3 regions of the Cupriavidus sp. GW821-FHT02F09 genome follow, and region 3 is predicted to be linked to each of the others. Evidence: predicted binding sites of a transcription regulator. Region 3 holds the regulator's gene; each other region holds the start of a gene.
What was found. The regulator sigma-54, encoded in region 3, starts transcription at its own class of promoters, with help from an activator protein. The targets are predictions, from matches to a motif close to TGGCANGNAANCTGCTTT.

Region 1 (5,820 bases), on a different contig from region 3:
GCGCCGTTGCCGCGCGGCTGGCTGCTGGCCTGCAAGCTGTTGGGCGGCATGCTGCTGTCCTTGCTGCAGATGGTGGCTTTCCTGCTGGTGGCGATCTGCTTCGGCGTGACGTTCGCGTGGCAGGACCTGCCGGGGGCGTTCGTGGCGATGGCGCTGGCGGCGCTGATGCTGGGCGCGCTCGGCTTGCTGCTGTCGGTGCATGTGCGCCAGTTGGAGAACTTCGCCGGCACTATGAATTTCGTGATCTTCCCGATGTTCTTTATCAGCTCGGCGCTATATCCGCTCTGGAAGCTGGAGGAATCCGGCGCCACCATCGTGTACCAGCTGGCGCGCTTCAATCCGTTCACGCACGCGGTCGAGTCCATCCGCTTCGCGCTGTACGGTCAGGCGCAGTGGACCAGCCTGGCGGTGGTGGCGGGCTGCGCGGTGGCATTCTTCACGCTCGCGCTGCTGGGCTACGATCCGCAGCGCGGCGTGGCGCGGGCCGCGCGAGCTAGCGGTCCGGCCCGCTGAAGCGGCGCGATGCCGCGTCGGCGCGAAACACCAGCGGCACCTCGTGCGGCGTCGCTGGCGGCCCGGTATGGGCGGCAAGGCGTCCACGCATGACTACGTTGCGCACGGTGGCATGATCCGGCGACTTGTCGCAAACAGGGTCTGTTCGGCTGGCATCGCCGGTTAGCAGCCAGGCTTGGCAGCGGCAGCCGCCGAGATCGATTTCCTTTTCGTCGCATGAGCGGCACGGCTCGGGCATCCATGCCGTGCCGCGAAAGCGCTGGAAGGCATCGCTGTGGTACCAGATATCGCGCAGCGATTGCGTGCGCACGTTGGGCAGGACGAGGCCGGGCAGCATGCGCGCGGCGTGGCAGGGCAGGGCGGCGCCGTCGGGCGCAATTCCGAGAAACACCGAGCCCCAGCCATTCATGCATTTCTTGGGCCGCTTCTCGAAATAGTCCGGCACCACGAACAGGATGCGGCAGCGCTTGCCGATCCTGGCGCGGTAGGACTCCACCACCGACTCGGCCTCGCGCAACTGCTCCTCGGTCGGCATCAGGGCCAGCCGGTTCTCCCATGCCCAGCCGTAGTACTGCGTATTGGTCAGCTCCAGGTATTCGGCGCCCATCTCCAGCGCCATCTCGATGATGGTGCCGACATGGGCCAGGTTGTGCCGGTGCAGCACGCAGTTGAGCACCATCGGGTAGCCGTGCGCCTTGATCAGCTTCGCCACCCGTTGCTTCAGGTCGAAGGTGCGGGTGCTCGACAGGAAGTCGTTCATCTCCCGCGTGGAGTCTTGGAACGAGAGCTGGACATGGTCAAGCCCCGCCACGCGCAGCGCGCCCAGGCGCGCATCGGTCAGGCCCACGCCGGAGGTGATCAGGTTGGTGTAGAAGCCCAGTTGCCGGGCATGGCCCACCAGGTCTTCGAGGTCGTCGCGCAGCAGCGGCTCGCCTCCGGAAAAACCAAGCTGGGCGGCGCCGAGCGCGCGCGCTTCCTCCAGCACCCGGCGCCACTTCGCCGTGTCCAGTTCCTGCCCATGGCGCACGTAGTCGACCGGGTTGTAGCAAAAGGCGCAGTGCAGCGGGCAGCGATAGGTCAGCTCCGCCAGCAGCCACAGAGGCGGACCCACCGTGGTGGCGGGTCCGCCCGGCTCAGACGAGCCAGCCGCGTTCGCAGGCATGTTTGACAAAGGTGTGTACCTCGGTGGCAATGCCCTGCACGCCGAAGGACGTCTGGAGTTCGTCGATCAGCATGTCGAGCGTATGGGCGCCGTCACAGCGCTGCAGGATGGCGGCCGCGCTGTCGTTCAGCTTGACCATGCCTTCAGGATAGAGCAGCACCCAGGCTTTCTGGGCCTCTTCCCACTGCAGGCGGTAGAGCGGGTCCAGCCGCGGGGTGGCGGCAACGGTGTCGGGCTTGGCGGGGGAGTTCATATGGGATACGCCTTTTCGATGGCGTCCAGCATCGACCACAGGATGTCGAGCTTGAACTGCAGGATTTCCGTGGCGCGCTGCTGTTCGGTCGGCGTGCGGAAATAGTCCAGCGTGACGCGCAGGCCATGGTCGACATCGCGCTGCGCCAGCGGGATGCGCGAACGGAAATAGCTGAGTCCCTCGGCTTCGATCCACGGGTAATGCTGCGGCCAGCCGGCCAGCCGTTCCTTGTGGATGGCGGGCGCGAACATCTCGGTGAGCGATGAGCACACCGCTTCCTGCCACGGCGCGCGCCGCGCGAAATTGACGTAGGCGTCCACCGCGAAGCGCACCCCGGGCAGCACCAGCTGTTGGGACCACAGCGCCTCGCGCGTCAGCCCCACGGCTTCGCCTAGGCGGCTCCAGGCTTCGATGCCGCCGGGCTCGGTGGCGGTGCCATCGTGGTCGAGGATGCGTATCACCCACTCGCGCCGCGTTTCGCGCTCGGGGCAATTCGAGAGGATGGCGGCATCCTTGAGCGGGATATTGATCTGGTAGTAGAAGCGGTTGGCTACCCAGCCCTGGATCTGTTCGCGTGAGCATTGGCCGCTCGCCATGCGCCGGTTGAAGGGGTGATGGATGTGGTAGCGCGATTCCAGCGCGCGCAACCGCGCTTCGAAGGCCGTGCGCTCGGCGTCGGGGATCGCTTGCGGGATGGGTTGGGGGTGTGGTGCGGGCGTCACAGGGCGATCTCCATGCCGTCATAGGCCACCTCGATCCCGTGCGCGGCCAGTTCGCGGCGTGCCGGCGAGTCCTCTACCAGGATCGGGTTGGTATTGTTGATATGAATCAGGATCTTGCGTGCCGCCGGCGCTTCGTCCAGCGCGGCAATCATGCCGAGCGGGCCGGACTGCGCCAGGTGGCCCATATCGCGGGCCAGCTTGGACGACAGGCCGAGCCGCCGCATTTCATCGTCGGTCCAGAAAGTGCCGTCGACCAGGATCACATCGGCCTGGGCGAGTTCCGCGCGCACGTGCGGCTCGATGCTGCCCAGCCCGGGCGCGTAGAACACGCGCTTGCCGCCGGCGCTGACGATGCGCAGGCCGATATTGTCGCCACGCTGCGGCGCAGCGCGGTTGGGGGAGTAGGGCGGCGGTTTGCTGTCCAGGGCGATCGCATGCAAGGTGAGCCCCGCGAGCGGCGGCACGGTGAAGGGGCGTGCGTCCAGGGGCAGCGGATGGGTTTCCAGGGTGCAGTAGTGGGACAGGATGCGGGACAGCGGAAAACCTTCGCTCAGGTCCTGCAGCACCGGGGCCGTGGCATAGACCGGCAGCGCGCTGCGGTGCTCGCGCAGCATCAGCAGGCCGGTGACATGGTCGATCTGCGCGTCCATCAGCAAGACGGCGGCGATTCCGGTGTCGCGCGCCGCGCGGGCCGGCTGCAGCGCCGGGGTGGCGCGGATCTGCGCAAGGATGTCGGGCGAGGCGTTGACCAGCAACCATTGCACGCCGTCCTCGGATAGCGCGATCGAAGATTGCGTACGTGCGGTGGCGGCAATGGTGCCGCGACGCAGCCCGTCGCAGTTGAAGCAGTTGCAGTTCCATTGGGGAAAGCCGCCGCCGGCAGCCGATCCCAGTACCCGAAGTGTCGTCATGGCCTGGTGTTTGTCCAGTCAGGGCCAAGAAAAAAGCCCGCCGGCCGGCGGGCTTTCCCGGATTCCAGCCGTCCGCCGGATCAGCGGTTGGCAATGTACATGGTGATCTCGAATCCGTACCGCATATCGATGTATGCGGGAGTGGTCCAGGTCATTGGCGGCTCCTTTCAGGATGGGGTAGGCAAGTACAGCATAGTCCATGCGAAGCTAACGGCGAAGCTTGCTTGCCGTCGGCATCGGTGTCGCAACAAGCATGCCCGGCCGCCGCCGTCGACCGTTGGGCGAAGCCAATTGCCGTGCAGCCTCTTGCCTGGTTCCGTCTAGCAGGCCAGGCGGGCATCATGCTGCTTCGCAGCATTACATGACGCCCCGCCTGAGGCTCTCGGTAAGTGCTCGCGGGCGTGGACAAAGTGTCACGCCATTGCCACAGCGCGGGCCAGATGTGCAACAGGCTGCCTGCCTACATCCGGTACACAACCCCGACCCAGGCGCTGCGCGGTGCGCCCGGCGCGACGAACAGCGCGCTGGCATTGTCCTCCGGCGTTACGTGCGGGCGCAGCAGGTTGCCGTTGGGGAACAGGTCGTTGGAGATCTGGCCATAGGTCTCGTAGCGGCGGTCGAACAGGTTGGCCACGCGCGCGTAGACCTCGAAGTGCTTGTTCACGCGGTAGGACGCCCGCAGGTTCACCGTGGCGTACCCGGGCGTGCTCCAGTCCGCGTACTTTGGCGCCTTGCCGGGCTGCGGGTCGGCGCGCAGGCCGTCTTCATTGCCGTTGGTCACGCTGCTGGACACGCCAACCAGGTCGGCGCCCAGGGTCAGGCCGGCCAGCGCCTGCCAGTCCACGCCCAGCTTGATGGTGTGCCGCGGCAGGCCGGCCCTGCGCATGCCCGGCTTGACGTCGATGGTGCGCTCTCCCACCGCGAGCTGCCCGTTGGCCTGGTAGGTGGCCTCCAGATAGCTGTAGCCGAGGCGCAGCGTGAAGTCGCCCAGGCGCTGCCGCGCGGAGAGGTCGAAGCCCTGGTTGCGGGTACGGTCGAAGTTGGCGAAGTAGCCCTGCTGGGTGTTGGGCGCGCGCAGGAACAGGATGTCGTCGTGGTTATCAATGCGGTAGAACGAGCCGGACACCTCGGTGTCCTTGGAGGGACGCCAGCGCGCGCCCGCCTCGTAGGAGTGCGACACGACCTGCTTGAGGTAGGGGTCGGCCTGCAGGCCGGCGGGCAGGCGGCAGGGCTGGGCCGGATCGGCGCAACCCAGTTCCAGCACCGTCGGCACCCGGTTGTTTTGGGCGTAGCCGCCGAACACCGAGACGCCGCCGCCCAGCTTCTGGGTCAGGCCCAGCGCGGGATTGAGCCGACGGTAGGTGAAGCTCTCCTGCGGCTGTTCGGTGCCGTCGCTGTTGCGCAGCGTATTGCTCACGGTGACGTGGTTCCACCTGGCCGAGGCGGTGAGGAAGGTGCTGGCCGTCAAGGACCAGGTATCGGACAGGTACAGGCCGACCGCGCGCGAGGTTCCGCTGACGCCGGAGAACAGCTCGTTCGGTGCATTCGGGTCGGCGACCACGCCGCGATCGTCGGTGAAGGTGGCGAGCTGCTCGTACTGCGAATAGGTCAGGCGGCTACGGTCGAAGGTCAGCCCGGCGTTGAGCAGGTGGTGCTCGGTTTCCTTGGCGGCGCTGAGCGCCACGCCGATGGATTGCTGCCACATATGCGTGGTGTTGAGCACGGCCGGGTCCAGCGCGGCGCCTTCGGCCCGGGTGAAGCCGCAGCGGGACTTGCGCGGGCTGCCGTCGGCGTTGAAGCCGTCTTCGCAGTCTTCCGTGTAAGCGTCGTAGTCCGGGTTGATGTCGCCGTTGGTGGTGTCGCGACGGCTGGTGCGAACGTAGGCGAGCATCGCGGCGCTGGTCTTGTCGTCGAACCAGTGGCGGCCGTTGAGGGCGACCTGGGTGACCTGGTTGCGGGTCTTGTCCGGGTAGGTGTACGCCGCGGCGCGGTTGCTTTCATACAGGCCGGGCAGCAGGGCATTGCCGCTCGCGCGGTAGCTCGGCACCAGGCCGTTGCCGATCAGGGTGCTGCGCCCGTGCAGCAGGGACACGTCCCAGCTGGTGGTGTCGCTGGCATGCCCGGCCTTGACGAACAGGTTGCCGAGCCGGCCCTCGGAATGATCGCGCCAGCCCTGTTCCTGGAACAGGGTGCCGGCGGCGAAGGCGTGCCAGCCACTGTCGCTGCGGATGCCGCCCGACAGGTCGGCGCGCTTGCGGT
Region 2 (5,820 bases), on a different contig from region 3:
CCAGTCCATCGCCTGTCCAGCGCTCTTGATCGCCGGCTGCAAGACCAGCAGCAAAACCACCATGGCCACCGCGGCAAACGCCAGCCCGGCGGGACGCCGCATGGGGTTGCGCCCGGCGTGGCCGGCGCGCTGCATGCTGCCTGCGAACCCGCCCGGGTCGCCCGGACCGCCAAACGCCGCCCCGCCCCGCGCCATCCAGGCAGCCACCAGCGCATAAACCGCGGCCAGCCCCACATGCAACACACCCGTGCGCGAGCCGGACAGCACGATCCCGCTCACCAACAGCACCGCCGCCGCCAGCCAGGCCGGCACCCGCAACCACCCGCGCGCCGCCAGCCAGACAGCCGCCGCCAGCGCGATACCTTGCACCGTAGCCTGGTGGTTCGGCTGGTTCAGGTTGCCCCACAGACGGCGGTTATCGTCGTAAAAGTAAGTGGACACCATCCCCAGCGTGTCCGGCTCCAGGCCAAACACCTGCACCCATTGCGCCAGCGTGCCCAGCAACCCGGCCACCAGCCAGGCGATGGCCAGCACATCCACCATCGCCTGCCGCTCCACGGACGACGCGGCACGGCCCTGGCGCCAGGCAGCCCACATCACCGCGGCGCCCAGCGCCAGCGAGAGCTCAGTCAGCAACCGGCTGCCCGACACATCGGCCATGCCGGTCAGCGTTTGCGTGATGCCCGTGGCAATCAGCCAGAGGGGAAAGAGAATGATCCAGGGGAACTGGGCGGCAGCCGCCTGGTAGGCCGTGCCCCTGCCTTGCCGCTGCACCGAGGCGCCTAGCACGATGACGGCGAGCGCAAACAGCAATGCCGAAGTCCATTCGCCATAGAAGGTGGCGAGGGGGAGCGTGTGCCGGGAGACCAGCAGCGGTAGCGTGACCGCTACGGCGAGGAAGCTGAGAGGGATGGCTGACCGGGAGGGCAGCATGTGGGGTGCCTTGTTATGCCTTGTGGGCAGAAGGCGGATGATAGCTTGGGGAGTGGGAAAAAAAAAAGCGCCCGAAGGCGCTTTCGTGTAGGGCAGTGTTAAATTTAGACGCCAGTCTTAGACTTGCTGCAAACAGTCGCGCCCGTGTCAGTAGCAGGCCACGCGATTACGTTTGAGTTAGTGAGATCCGGAGTATAAGTGACTTCACAGCCAGCCAAGGCTGCCTTACCTGTCATCACAATTGCGCCAGTTCCCGCCGTGATAGACACGGTAGCGTTCGTAGGAGCCGGAAGTGCTGCGTAGCCAGTTGCAGCCGTCAGAAGTGCAAGAGTGTCGCACTTAGCCGCAATCACACCGCTGTTTGTTTGACTGCATTCAGCGATCGCCTGCTTCAGAGGCTGCACGTTTGTGTACACTTCCGTCCACTTGCTACGCGTCACGTAGTCTTGATATTGGGGAATAGCAATCGCCGCCAAGATACCGATAATAGCAACCACGATCATCAGTTCGATCAGCGTGAAGCCCTTCTGAGCTCGGCGGCCCAGTTTTTTCATTTGTTGAACCCGTTGTTGCATGATTGACCCCTCGAAGGAATTTTGGATACAAATCGAAACATCTTGTTTCATGTGATGCTGTACGTTCTTAGCACTTAGCGTGCCAGCGCCGCCAAGTCTTGATGTCTCGTCGGCGAGTGACAATTTTCGCCACTTCAGGCCCTTCCGGGTGTTGATCCCGCGCAAATTTTGTCACTAAGTATGACGCGGCGGGTCAGTAAGCCTACGTTTTGGCTTAAGTCAGTCTGAAACCGCACTGAAATCACCGCCGAATCCGCTAAGTGGCCTGCGCTACGGCCCAAAAACAAAACGGGCGGCTCCCGGGCCACCCGTCTGTCCGGCAGTGCCCCAACGAACGGGGCACCACCTCATCTACAAACCCGTCCCAGGACGGGTCACAGCCCATCAGGCCGTCTGTGGCGCTCGCCTGCTCAGCAGCTTGCCAACCACCACCACCAGCGCGGCGCCGATCACGCCGAACACCAGGTGAGCATGCGGCACGTGCATCTCGAACCACGCGGCGTCCACCGGGTCGCTGACCAGCATTTCACCGGCCAGGTAGCCCAGCAGCGCGGCGCCCAGCACGATGATGATGGGGAAGCGGTCCATGACCTTGAGCAAGATGGTGCTGCCGAACACGATCAGGGGGATCGACAGGCCCAGGCCCAGGATCAGCAGCATCAGCTGGCTGCCTTCCGGCCCCTTCTGCGCTGCGGCGGCCACGGCCACCACGTTGTCGAGCGACATCACCAGGTCGGCGATCAGGATGGTGCGGATCGCGGCCCAGATGTTGTCCTTGGCCGAGTGGCCTTCTTCGTCGTCATCGCCGGTGAGCAGTTGCACGCCGATGTAGACCAGCAGGATGGCGCCGACGATCTTCAGGTACGGCAGGCTCAGCAGCTTGACCGCGGCTACCGTGAGCACCACCCGCATGATGATGGCGGCGGCGCTGCCCCAGAAGATGGCCTTCTTCTGCTGGGCGGGCGGGAGGTTGCGGGAGGCCAGCGCGATCACCACGGCGTTGTCGCCGGATAGCACGATGTTGGTCAGGATGATGGATCCCAACGCAATCCAGAAAGCGGTGGAGGACAGCAGTTCCACGGTAAAGCTCCTCGAGTTTCTTAAATTATGATTCGAACGCCACATTGCATCACCAACAACTGTGCCGCATGCGGAATTTCGGATGTCTGAGTCTTCAGACATGAAGATTTACCGTATCAAGCTTTCGATTCGGTTTCAATCGGCATGTCGCGCACCTTGGGAGATACCCTAGGTAACGGTACTCCAGAATGACATGCCCCCGCACGGAGGCGGGGGCATGGAGAGCCGGTGTGCGGTCGCAGTCACGCGAGCGCTCCGGCTCCGGCAAGCTTTCCCGCCCGGAGGCGGGAGGCTGCAGATCGGTATTTACAGGATCGACTTGAGCAGGCGAGCCATTTCCGACGGGTTCTTGGTGACCTTGATACCGCAGGCTTCCATGATTTCCAGCTTGGCTTGCGCCGTGTCGGCACCGCCCGAGATCAGCGCGCCGGCGTGGCCCATGCGCTTGCCCGGAGGCGCGGTCACGCCAGCGATGAAGCCAACCACCGGCTTCTTCATGTTTTCCTTGATCCAGTAAGCCGCGTTGGCTTCGTCCGGACCACCGATTTCGCCGATCATGACCACGGCGTCCGTTTCGGGATCGTCGTTGAACATCTTCATGATGTCGATGTGCTTCAGGCCGTTGATGGGGTCGCCACCAATGCCGACTGCCGACGACTGGCCCATGCCCAGCGCGGTCAGCTGACCGACTGCTTCATAGGTCAGCGTGCCCGAGCGCGACACCACGCCGATGCGGCCCTTGCGGTGGATGTGGCCCGGCATGATGCCGATCTTGATCTCGTCAGGCGTGATCAGGCCCGGGCAGTTCGGTCCCAGCAACAGGGTCTTCTTGTTGCCCTTGGCCATCTTGTCCTTGAGCTCCATCATGTCGCGCACGGGGATGCCTTCGGTGATGCAGACCACCAGGTCCAGGTCAGCGTCAACGGCTTCCCAGATGGCGGCAGCGGCGCCTGCGGGCGGCACGTAGATCACGGACACGGTGGCGCCGGTCGATGCCTTGGCATCCTTGACGCTTGCGTAGATGGGAATGCCTTCGAAGTCTTCGCCCGCTTTCTTCGGGTTCACGCCGGCAACGAAGCAGTTCTTGCCGTTGGCATAGTCGCGGCAGCCACGGGTGTGGAACTGGCCGGTCTTGCCGGTGATGCCCTGGGTGATGACCTTGGTGTCTTTATTAATCAGAATCGACATGCTGTAATCCTTTGCTTGGCTCAAAGCAGCGCGCGAAGGCCTGGCCCCGGCGCGCTGCTGGCGTTCGTGTTCGCGTCTGGCTTACTTGCCCGCGGCAGCAGCCACGACCTTCTGGGCAGCTTCTTCCATGGTATCGGCGGCGATGATGGGCAGGCCCGAGTCGGCCAGCATCTTCTTGCCGATCTCTTCGTTGGTGCCCTTCATGCGCACGACCAGCGGCACGGACAGCGACACGGCCTTGGATGCAGCGATCACGCCTTCGGCGATCACGTCGCAACGCATGATGCCGCCGAAGATGTTGACCAGGATGGCCTTCAGGTTCGGGTTCTTCAGCATCAGCTTGAAGGCTTCGGTCACCTTCTCGGTGGTGGCACCGCCGCCCACGTCCAGGAAGTTGGCCGGCTCGCCGCCGAACAGCTTGATGGTGTCCATGGTGGCCATGGCCAGGCCAGCGCCGTTCACCAGGCAGCCGATGTTGCCGTCCAGCGAGATGTAGGCCAGGTCGAACTTCGAGGCTTCGATTTCAGCCGGATCTTCTTCGTCCAGGTCGCGGTAAGCGACGATTTCCGGGTGGCGGAACAGGGCGTTGGAGTCGAAGTTGAACTTGGCGTCGAGCGCGATCACCTTGCCGTCGCCGGTCAGGATCAGCGGGTTGATTTCAGCCAGCGAGGCGTCGGTGTCCCAGAATGCCTTGTACAGGCCTTGCAGGGCTTGGCGGGCTTGCGCCACGCTTGCGTCGGGCACGCCGATCTTGCGGGCGATGTCGTCAGCGTCCGCGTCGAGCAGGCCGGCCGACGGATCGATGATCAGCGTGTGGATCTTTTCCGGGCTGTGGGCAGCGACTTCTTCGATGTCCATGCCGCCTTCGCTGGAGGCCATCAGGGCGACCTTTTGCGAAACGCGGTCAACCACCAGGCTGACGTACAGTTCCTTCTTGATGTCAGCGCCTTCTTCGATCAGCAGGCGGTTGACCTTCTTGCCTTCCGGGCCGGTCTGGTGCGTGACCAGGGTCATGCCGAGGATGTTGGTGGCGTAGGTCTTGACCTCGTCGATGCTCTTGGCCACCTTCACGCCGCCGCCCTTGCCGCGGCCGCCCGCGTGGATCTGCGCCTTGACGACCCATACCGGGCCGCCCAGTTGTTCAGCAGCCTTCAGGGCCTCTTCGACCGAGAACGCGGGGATGCCGCGCGGAACCGGCACATTGTATTTGCGCAGGATTTCCTTGCCTTGGTACTCATGGATATTCATGCGTGTTTCCTTTCGGGTAGGCGTAAAAGTGTGGAGATGGAATCTCGGCGGACTGCAGGCCGGCCTGGCTTAGCCAGAAGTGCCGGTTGACCTGCGCGACATGGCGCCGCCGGCGGGGGCGGCGAGCGCCTCCGCTGGCTGCGCCGCCGGGGTCGGTGACCCTTCGGTCTTGATCCTCGGTTTTGGCTGGTGACCATACCAGCGGGGGTAAAACTGGCGTACGACCTCGCCTTCGAAATGCAGGGCATGGCAGCCGTGCAACTGGTAAGGCGGTTCGGTACTGGTGTCTTCGGCACCGCCGTCGCGAATGTTGAACACATCGCCGGCGAATGCCTGGATCGCGGTGGTCGGCAACACGCCGGCCAGCTCGGTCAAATGCGTGCATCCGGCCACGCCCGACAGGCGCTCTTTCACCGACTTGCGGAAACCCTTCATCAGGTTCAGGCCGATCAGCTTGCGGTAGGCCGGGCCGATGGTGTCGCACTGGCCGGGATAAGGCACCCAGTCGGAACAGGCATCGGCGTCCACGACGTTCATGCGCAGGTCAATGGTGACGCGCAGCCACAAATCGTGCAGCGGCTCACCCACCGGGCGCACACCGCCGCCGGCCAGCGGAATCTCGCGCGGCTTGGTGTCAGTCAGGCGCGCTTCGATGTCCCATAGGCCGTCGTCCCTAAGATAAGCCTCCGCCGTGATGGCACGACGGTGACGCAGGGCGCGATTGACGGGCGGGGAAAGCGGCATAACACCAGGCAGGAGCGGGAGAAATGGACGGCTGGGCCGGAAAACCGCAGGA
Region 3 (5,820 bases):
AGCGGCGGCGCCGAGAACGCGACCGCGGGCAGCCCGTCGGGCCGCGTGCGCGCCGTGTTGTCGCCGCGCCAGGAGCAGCCCGCCAGCGGTGCCGCAGCCAATCCGCTGCCGCTCAAGCCGGCAGCTGCCCCCGTCAACCCCTGACCTGACGCCGCCACGTCCCTGATCCACGGATTCTGACTTCACCTTCATGACCGCTACCCAAACCGCACCGTCCCAGCCCGCCACCCTGAAGGACAGCAGCACGCTGGTCGTGCGCCACCTGAAGAAGCGCTACGGCTCGCGCACCGTGGTCAAGGACGTGTCGCTCGACGTGAAGAGCGGCGAGGTGGTCGGCTTGCTGGGCCCCAACGGCGCGGGCAAGACCACGTCGTTCTACATGATCGTGGGGCTGGTGGCGCTGGACGAGGGCGATATCGTGCTCGACGACAAGCACATCAGCGGCCTGGCCATCCATGAGCGAGCGCGCATGGGCCTGTCCTACCTGCCGCAGGAAGCCTCCGTGTTCCGCAAGCTCAATGTGCAGGAGAACATCCGCGCAGTGCTGGAGCTGCAGCTCAACGATGGCAAACCCCTGGGCAAGGCCGAGATCGAGCGCCGGCTGGACACCCTGCTGGATGACCTGCAGATTGCCCACCTGCGCGACAACCCGGCGCTGTCGCTGTCCGGCGGCGAGCGCCGCCGCGTGGAAATCGCCCGCGCGCTGGCCTCCGCGCCGCGCTTCATCCTGCTCGACGAGCCCTTCGCCGGCGTCGACCCGATCGCGGTTGGCGAAATCCAGCGCATCGTCAGCTTCCTCAAGGCACGCAATATCGGCGTGCTGATCACCGACCACAACGTGCGCGAGACGCTAGGCATCTGCGACCACGCCTACATCATCAGCGAAGGCGCGGTGCTGGCGTCCGGGCAGCCTGAGGACATCATCGCCAACGAGTCGGTGCGCAAGGTCTACCTGGGCGAGAACTTCCGCATGTAAGGGCGCGCGGCGCCTGCCGCGCATCGCCCCCCCGGGCGGCTTCGGTGTCGCCTTTTATCCTTCAAACGATCATAGCGACACCAGCGATAGCAATTTCCGTTCCATCAGTACGGAAGTTGGGCATAAAATAGGTCGCATGAAACCGTCGCTACAGCTCCGCCTCTCGCAGCATCTCGCGCTTACGCCGCAACTCCAGCAGTCGATCCGGCTGCTGCAACTGTCCACGCTTGAACTGCAGCAGGAAGTGGAACAGGCGCTGACCGAGAACCCCTTGCTCGAGCGTGAGAACGACTGGCTGGACAGCCCGTTGCGCGTGTCCTCGGACGGCTCGGTGAACCTGCAGAGCGCGCCCGCGCCAGCGCCCGCCGATGGCCAGGGCACCAGCGAAAACCGTCCCGATGGCGCCCCCGAAGCCGACGACAGCTACTCCGACAGCAATGAGGATTACGGCAGCGACTGGAGCCTGGACGACTTCGCCCGCCGCCCGCAAGGCGAAGACGACGAAAAAACCCCGATGCAGCTGCGCGACGCCGAGCCCACGCTGCGTGAACACCTCATGGAACAGCTGGCGCCGCTCAAGATTTCCCTGCGCGACAAAGGGCTGGCTATCTTCCTGGTCGAGTCCCTGGACGATGACGGCTACCTGAGCACCACGCTCGAGGAAATCTGCAGCGAGCTGCCGGAGGAGCTCGAGTTCGAGGTCGACGAGATCCAGGCTGTGCTCACGCTGCTGCAGAGCTTCGATCCGCCGGGCGTCGGGGCACGCAACGCCGCCGAGTGCCTGGCGCTGCAATTGCGCAGGCTCAAGCATCCGCAGCGCGAACTGGCGCTGAGCATCGTCACCAACCACCTCGAGCTGCTGGCGGTGCGCGATTACACGCGCCTTAAAAAGGCGCTGCAAGTGGACGAACCGGAACTCAAGGCCGCACATGAACTGATCCGCTCGCTCGCGCCCTATCCTGGCCATGCCTACAGCCGGCCAGAAGCGGACTTCGTGGTGCCTGATGTTTTTGTTCGAAAGTTGAGCGGCGGATGGATCGCCCACCTCAACCCGGATGTGATGCCGCGGCTACGCATCAACGACATGTACGCGCAGATTTTGCGCGGTGCAAAAGGCGATGCAGGCGCGGCCGGACTGCAGCAAAAGCTGCAGGAAGCACGCTGGTTGATCAAGAATATCCAGCAAAGGTTCGACACGATATTGCGCGTCGCACAAGCCATTGTCGAACGTCAAAAGAACTTCTTCACCCACGGTGAAATTGCGATGCGCCCCTTGGTTTTGCGGGAGATTGCCGATACACTGGGTTTACACGAGTCCACCATCTCTCGGGTGACTACCAATAAATACATGGCAACGCCGATGGGGACTTTCGAGCTGAAGTATTTTTTTGGCTCTCACGTATCCACAGAAACCGGCGGCGCGGCCTCATCAACGGCAATCCGTGCGTTGATCAAGCAATTGATAGGAGCCGAAGACGCTAGGAACCCCTTGTCCGATAGCCGGATTGCCGAATTGCTCGGCGAGCAAGGCTTTGTGGTAGCACGGCGTACCGTTGCCAAATACCGCGAAGCGCTCAAGATTCCCGCGGTCAATCTCCGTAAGACTTTGTAGCCGAGCTGCATCGCCTGCCTGATGCAGCTCTTTCAGAAGGAGAAACGCTATGAACTTCAAGATCAGTGGACACCACTTGGACATCACGCCCCCTCTGCGTGAGTACGTGGAAACGAAACTGGAGCGTATCGTCAGGCATTTCGATCAAGTCATTGGCGTAAGTGTGCTGCTCTCTGTCGACAATACAAAAGAAAAGGACCGGCGGCAGTACGCGGAAATCAATCTACATCTCAAGGGCAAGGACATCTTTGTCGAAGCGCATCATGAAGACCTGTATGCCGCTATCGACGCACTGGTCGACAAGCTCGACCGGCAGGTGATTCGCCACAAGGATCGCGTGCAGAGCCACGACCGTGAAGCGGTCAAGTATCAGATGGCCGCATCGCAGATGCAGCAATGACCGTGCCTGGCGGCCCACATACCGGGCCGTCGGTGTCAGTCCCTTGAAAAATGGAATCAAGCCGCGCCCAGAGCGCGGCTTTTTCGTTGCAGCCTACCCGATCGGGCCACACAGGGGATTCCGCAACGCATATGTACCAGTGTATGCTGTGCAATACATGGTTGACCGGCCTAGCCATTCCGGTGCATGCAGCACCGCTTGAGCGCATCGGCTATTGCAATGCACAAAGCGGAAGCGGGCCTGCTCTATAATGGCCAGACGCCCGACACCGGCATGGGGGGACACCCGGTGGAAACCTCGGGCCTTGGTTTTTTACCTCTTTCCGCCCGGTGGGACGCCTCCTGGCCCCGGGCCTGCTTACTAGAAAACCCTGCGCATTCCACATGAATCGTTTGGCTAAATTGCTGCCACCCGGCAACATCAACCTCGACGTCAGCGTCACCAGCAAGAAGCGCGTGTTCGAACAGGCCGGGCTCCTCTTCGAGAACAACCATGGCGTAGCGCGCGCGACCGTGACCGACAACCTGTTCGCCCGCGAGTCGCTCGGGTCCACCGGCCTGGGCGCGGGGGTTGCGATCCCCCACGGCCGCATCAAGGGACTGAAGCAGCCACTGGCCGCCTTCATGCGCCTGGCTGAGCCGATCCCCTTCGAGTCGCCCGACGGCAAGCCGGTCGCGCTGCTGATCTTCCTGCTGGTGCCCGAACAGGCCACCCAGCAGCATCTGGAAATTCTCTCCGAGATCGCCCAGTTGCTGTCCGACCGCGAGATGCGCGAAGGACTGGCTACCCTGCCCACCCCCGACGACGTGCACCAGTTGCTGACGCAATGGCACCCTTGATCCGGCACTGAAAGCCCGTCCCTGAAAGCACCCGAATGGAACTCACTGGCGTCACCTCGCAGTCGATCTTCGACGACAACGCAGCCGATATCAAACTCTCCTGGGTAGCAGGACTGGAGGGCGCGGACCGGGCCTTCGATGTCGAGTTCGCGCGTGAAGCCACGTCCGCGGCCGATCTCGTCGGCCACTTGAACCTGATCCACCCGAACCGGATCCAGGTGCTGGGCAAGCCCGAAATCACGTATTACCAGCGCCTCGATGACGAGATGCGCAAGCGCCAGATGGGCGAGCTGATCCTGCTTGAGCCGCCGTTCCTGGTGATCGCCGACGGCATGGAGCCGCCGCCCGACCTGGAACTGCGCTGCACGCGCTCGTCCACACCGCTGTTCACCACGCCGGTGTCTTCGGCCGCGGTGATCGACCACCTGCGCCTCTATCTGTCGCGCATTTCCGCGCCGCGCGTGACCATGCACGGCGTATTCCTCGACATCCTCGGCATGGGTGTGCTGGTGATGGGCGAATCCGGCCTGGGCAAGAGCGAGCTCGGCCTGGAACTGATCTCGCGCGGACATGGGCTGGTCGCGGACGATGCCGTCGATTTCGTGCGCCTCGGGCCGGACTTCATCGAGGGCCGCTGCCCGCCGCTGCTGCAGAACCTGCTGGAAGTGCGCGGCCTGGGCCTGCTCGACATCAAGACCATCTTTGGCGAGACTGCGGTACGCCGCAAGATGAAGCTTAAGCTGGTGGTGCAACTGGTTCGCCGCAACGATGGCGAATTCGAGCGCCTGCCGCTGGACTCCCAGTATCTCGACGTGCTCGGCCTGCCCATCCACATGGTCAAGATCCAGGTGGCGGCCGGCCGAAATCTCGCCGTGCTGGTCGAGGCCGCCGTGCGCAACACCATCCTGCGCCTGCGCGGCATCGACACGCTGCGCGACTTCATGGACCGCCAGCGCGCCGCGATGCAGGCCGATGTCGCATCGCGGGGTCAGGGCCGGCTACTCTAGGTTTGGCGGGCCCACGCCATGCGACCACGACGGGGCCGTTTTCAATTGCTTACATCCGGCCGCGCTTCGATGGTCAACGCGATTGGGGCATAGGCCGTTTTGTGCAGTAATGGGCATTGGGCCCAGCCCCGAGTTGCCGAGCCGACAGGCCAGCAGCCATGAAGTCTTCCACAGCCAGGAGAGCAAGCATGAAAAAATTGATCGCGATGTGCGTGCTGGTAGCCCCGCTTTTTGCCACCGGCGCCTTCGCCCAGAATGCACCGGCCGCTGCACCCGCGGCACCGGCGGCACCTAACACCCAGCAGGACAAGATGAAGGCTTGCAACACGCAGGCCACCGGCAAGAAGGGCGATGAGCGCAAGGCCTTCATGAGCAATTGCCTGTCCAATAAGCCCGCGGCCGCACCCGCCAAGAACAGCCAGCAGGAAAAGATGAAGACCTGCAACGCCCAGGCCACCGGCAAGAAGGGCGACGAGCGCAAGGCCTTCATGAGCGACTGCTTGTCCAAGTAAGCTACCGGCATCACTTGCGGCGCGGACGTGTAAAAATGGCGAACCTCTTCGGTTCGCCATTTTTTCTGGCACGGCGCCGTCATGACGGCGTCATCACCTGATGTTATGCTTGTCGTGCTATGCGCATCATACTTATCACCGGGATCTCCGGCTCCGGCAAATCCGTTGCCTTGAACGTACTGGAAGACGCGGGCTACTACTGCGTCGACAACCTGCCGGCGCAGTTTATCCCGGAGTTGGCCCAGTACCTGGCGGCGCAGGGCTACACCCATCTGGGCGTCGCCACCGATATCCGTAGCCGTGAATCGCTGGACGAGCTGCCCGGCACGCTGCGCGACCTCGCCTCCGAACACCAGGTCCGGGTGGTCTTCCTGACCGCCAATACCGATGCGCTGGTGCAGCGTTATTCCGAGACGAGACGGCGCCATCCGCTGTCGATGCGCGCAGCCATGGCTGGCCTCTCGGCCAATCCCA

Region 1: a site for sigma-54 is predicted at 3,749-3,766, ahead of pqqA (pyrroloquinoline quinone precursor peptide PqqA). Genes of this name have one in related genera too.
Region 2: a site for sigma-54 is predicted at 1,576-1,593, ahead of AC07XB_RS28200 (pilin). Genes of this name have one in related genera too.

The regions. Positions count from the first base shown of each region.
Region 1 covers NZ_JBWKVH010000024.1:53,950-59,769, forward strand. Annotated here, with positions in the region: gene AC07XB_RS24015 (ABC transporter permease) at 1-513, shown strand, start outside; gene pqqE (pyrroloquinoline quinone biosynthesis protein PqqE) at 494-1,675, opposite strand; gene pqqD (pyrroloquinoline quinone biosynthesis peptide chaperone PqqD) at 1,647-1,928, opposite strand; gene pqqC (pyrroloquinoline-quinone synthase PqqC) at 1,925-2,623, opposite strand; gene pqqB (pyrroloquinoline quinone biosynthesis protein PqqB) at 2,647-3,561, opposite strand; gene pqqA (pyrroloquinoline quinone precursor peptide PqqA) at 3,642-3,716, opposite strand; gene AC07XB_RS24045 (TonB-dependent receptor) at 4,022-5,820, opposite strand, start outside.
Region 2 covers NZ_JBWKVH010000033.1:50,322-56,141, reverse strand. Annotated here, with positions in the region: gene AC07XB_RS28205 (Wzy polymerase domain-containing protein) at 1-933, opposite strand, end outside; gene AC07XB_RS28200 (pilin) at 1,038-1,487, opposite strand; gene AC07XB_RS28195 (TerC family protein) at 1,893-2,588, opposite strand; gene sucD (succinate--CoA ligase subunit alpha) at 2,895-3,776, opposite strand; gene sucC (ADP-forming succinate--CoA ligase subunit beta) at 3,858-5,024, opposite strand; gene AC07XB_RS28180 (DUF2889 domain-containing protein) at 5,094-5,768, opposite strand.
Region 3 covers NZ_JBWKVH010000008.1:101,858-107,677, reverse strand. Annotated here, with positions in the region: gene lptA (lipopolysaccharide transport periplasmic protein LptA) at 1-144, shown strand, start outside; gene lptB (LPS export ABC transporter ATP-binding protein) at 191-976, shown strand; gene AC07XB_RS12085 (RNA polymerase factor sigma-54) at 1,113-2,588, shown strand; gene hpf (ribosome hibernation-promoting factor, HPF/YfiA family) at 2,638-2,988, shown strand; gene ptsN (PTS IIA-like nitrogen regulatory protein PtsN) at 3,372-3,827, shown strand; gene hprK (HPr(Ser) kinase/phosphatase) at 3,863-4,834, shown strand; gene AC07XB_RS12065 (PsiF family protein) at 5,023-5,346, shown strand; gene rapZ (RNase adapter RapZ) at 5,466-5,820, shown strand, end outside.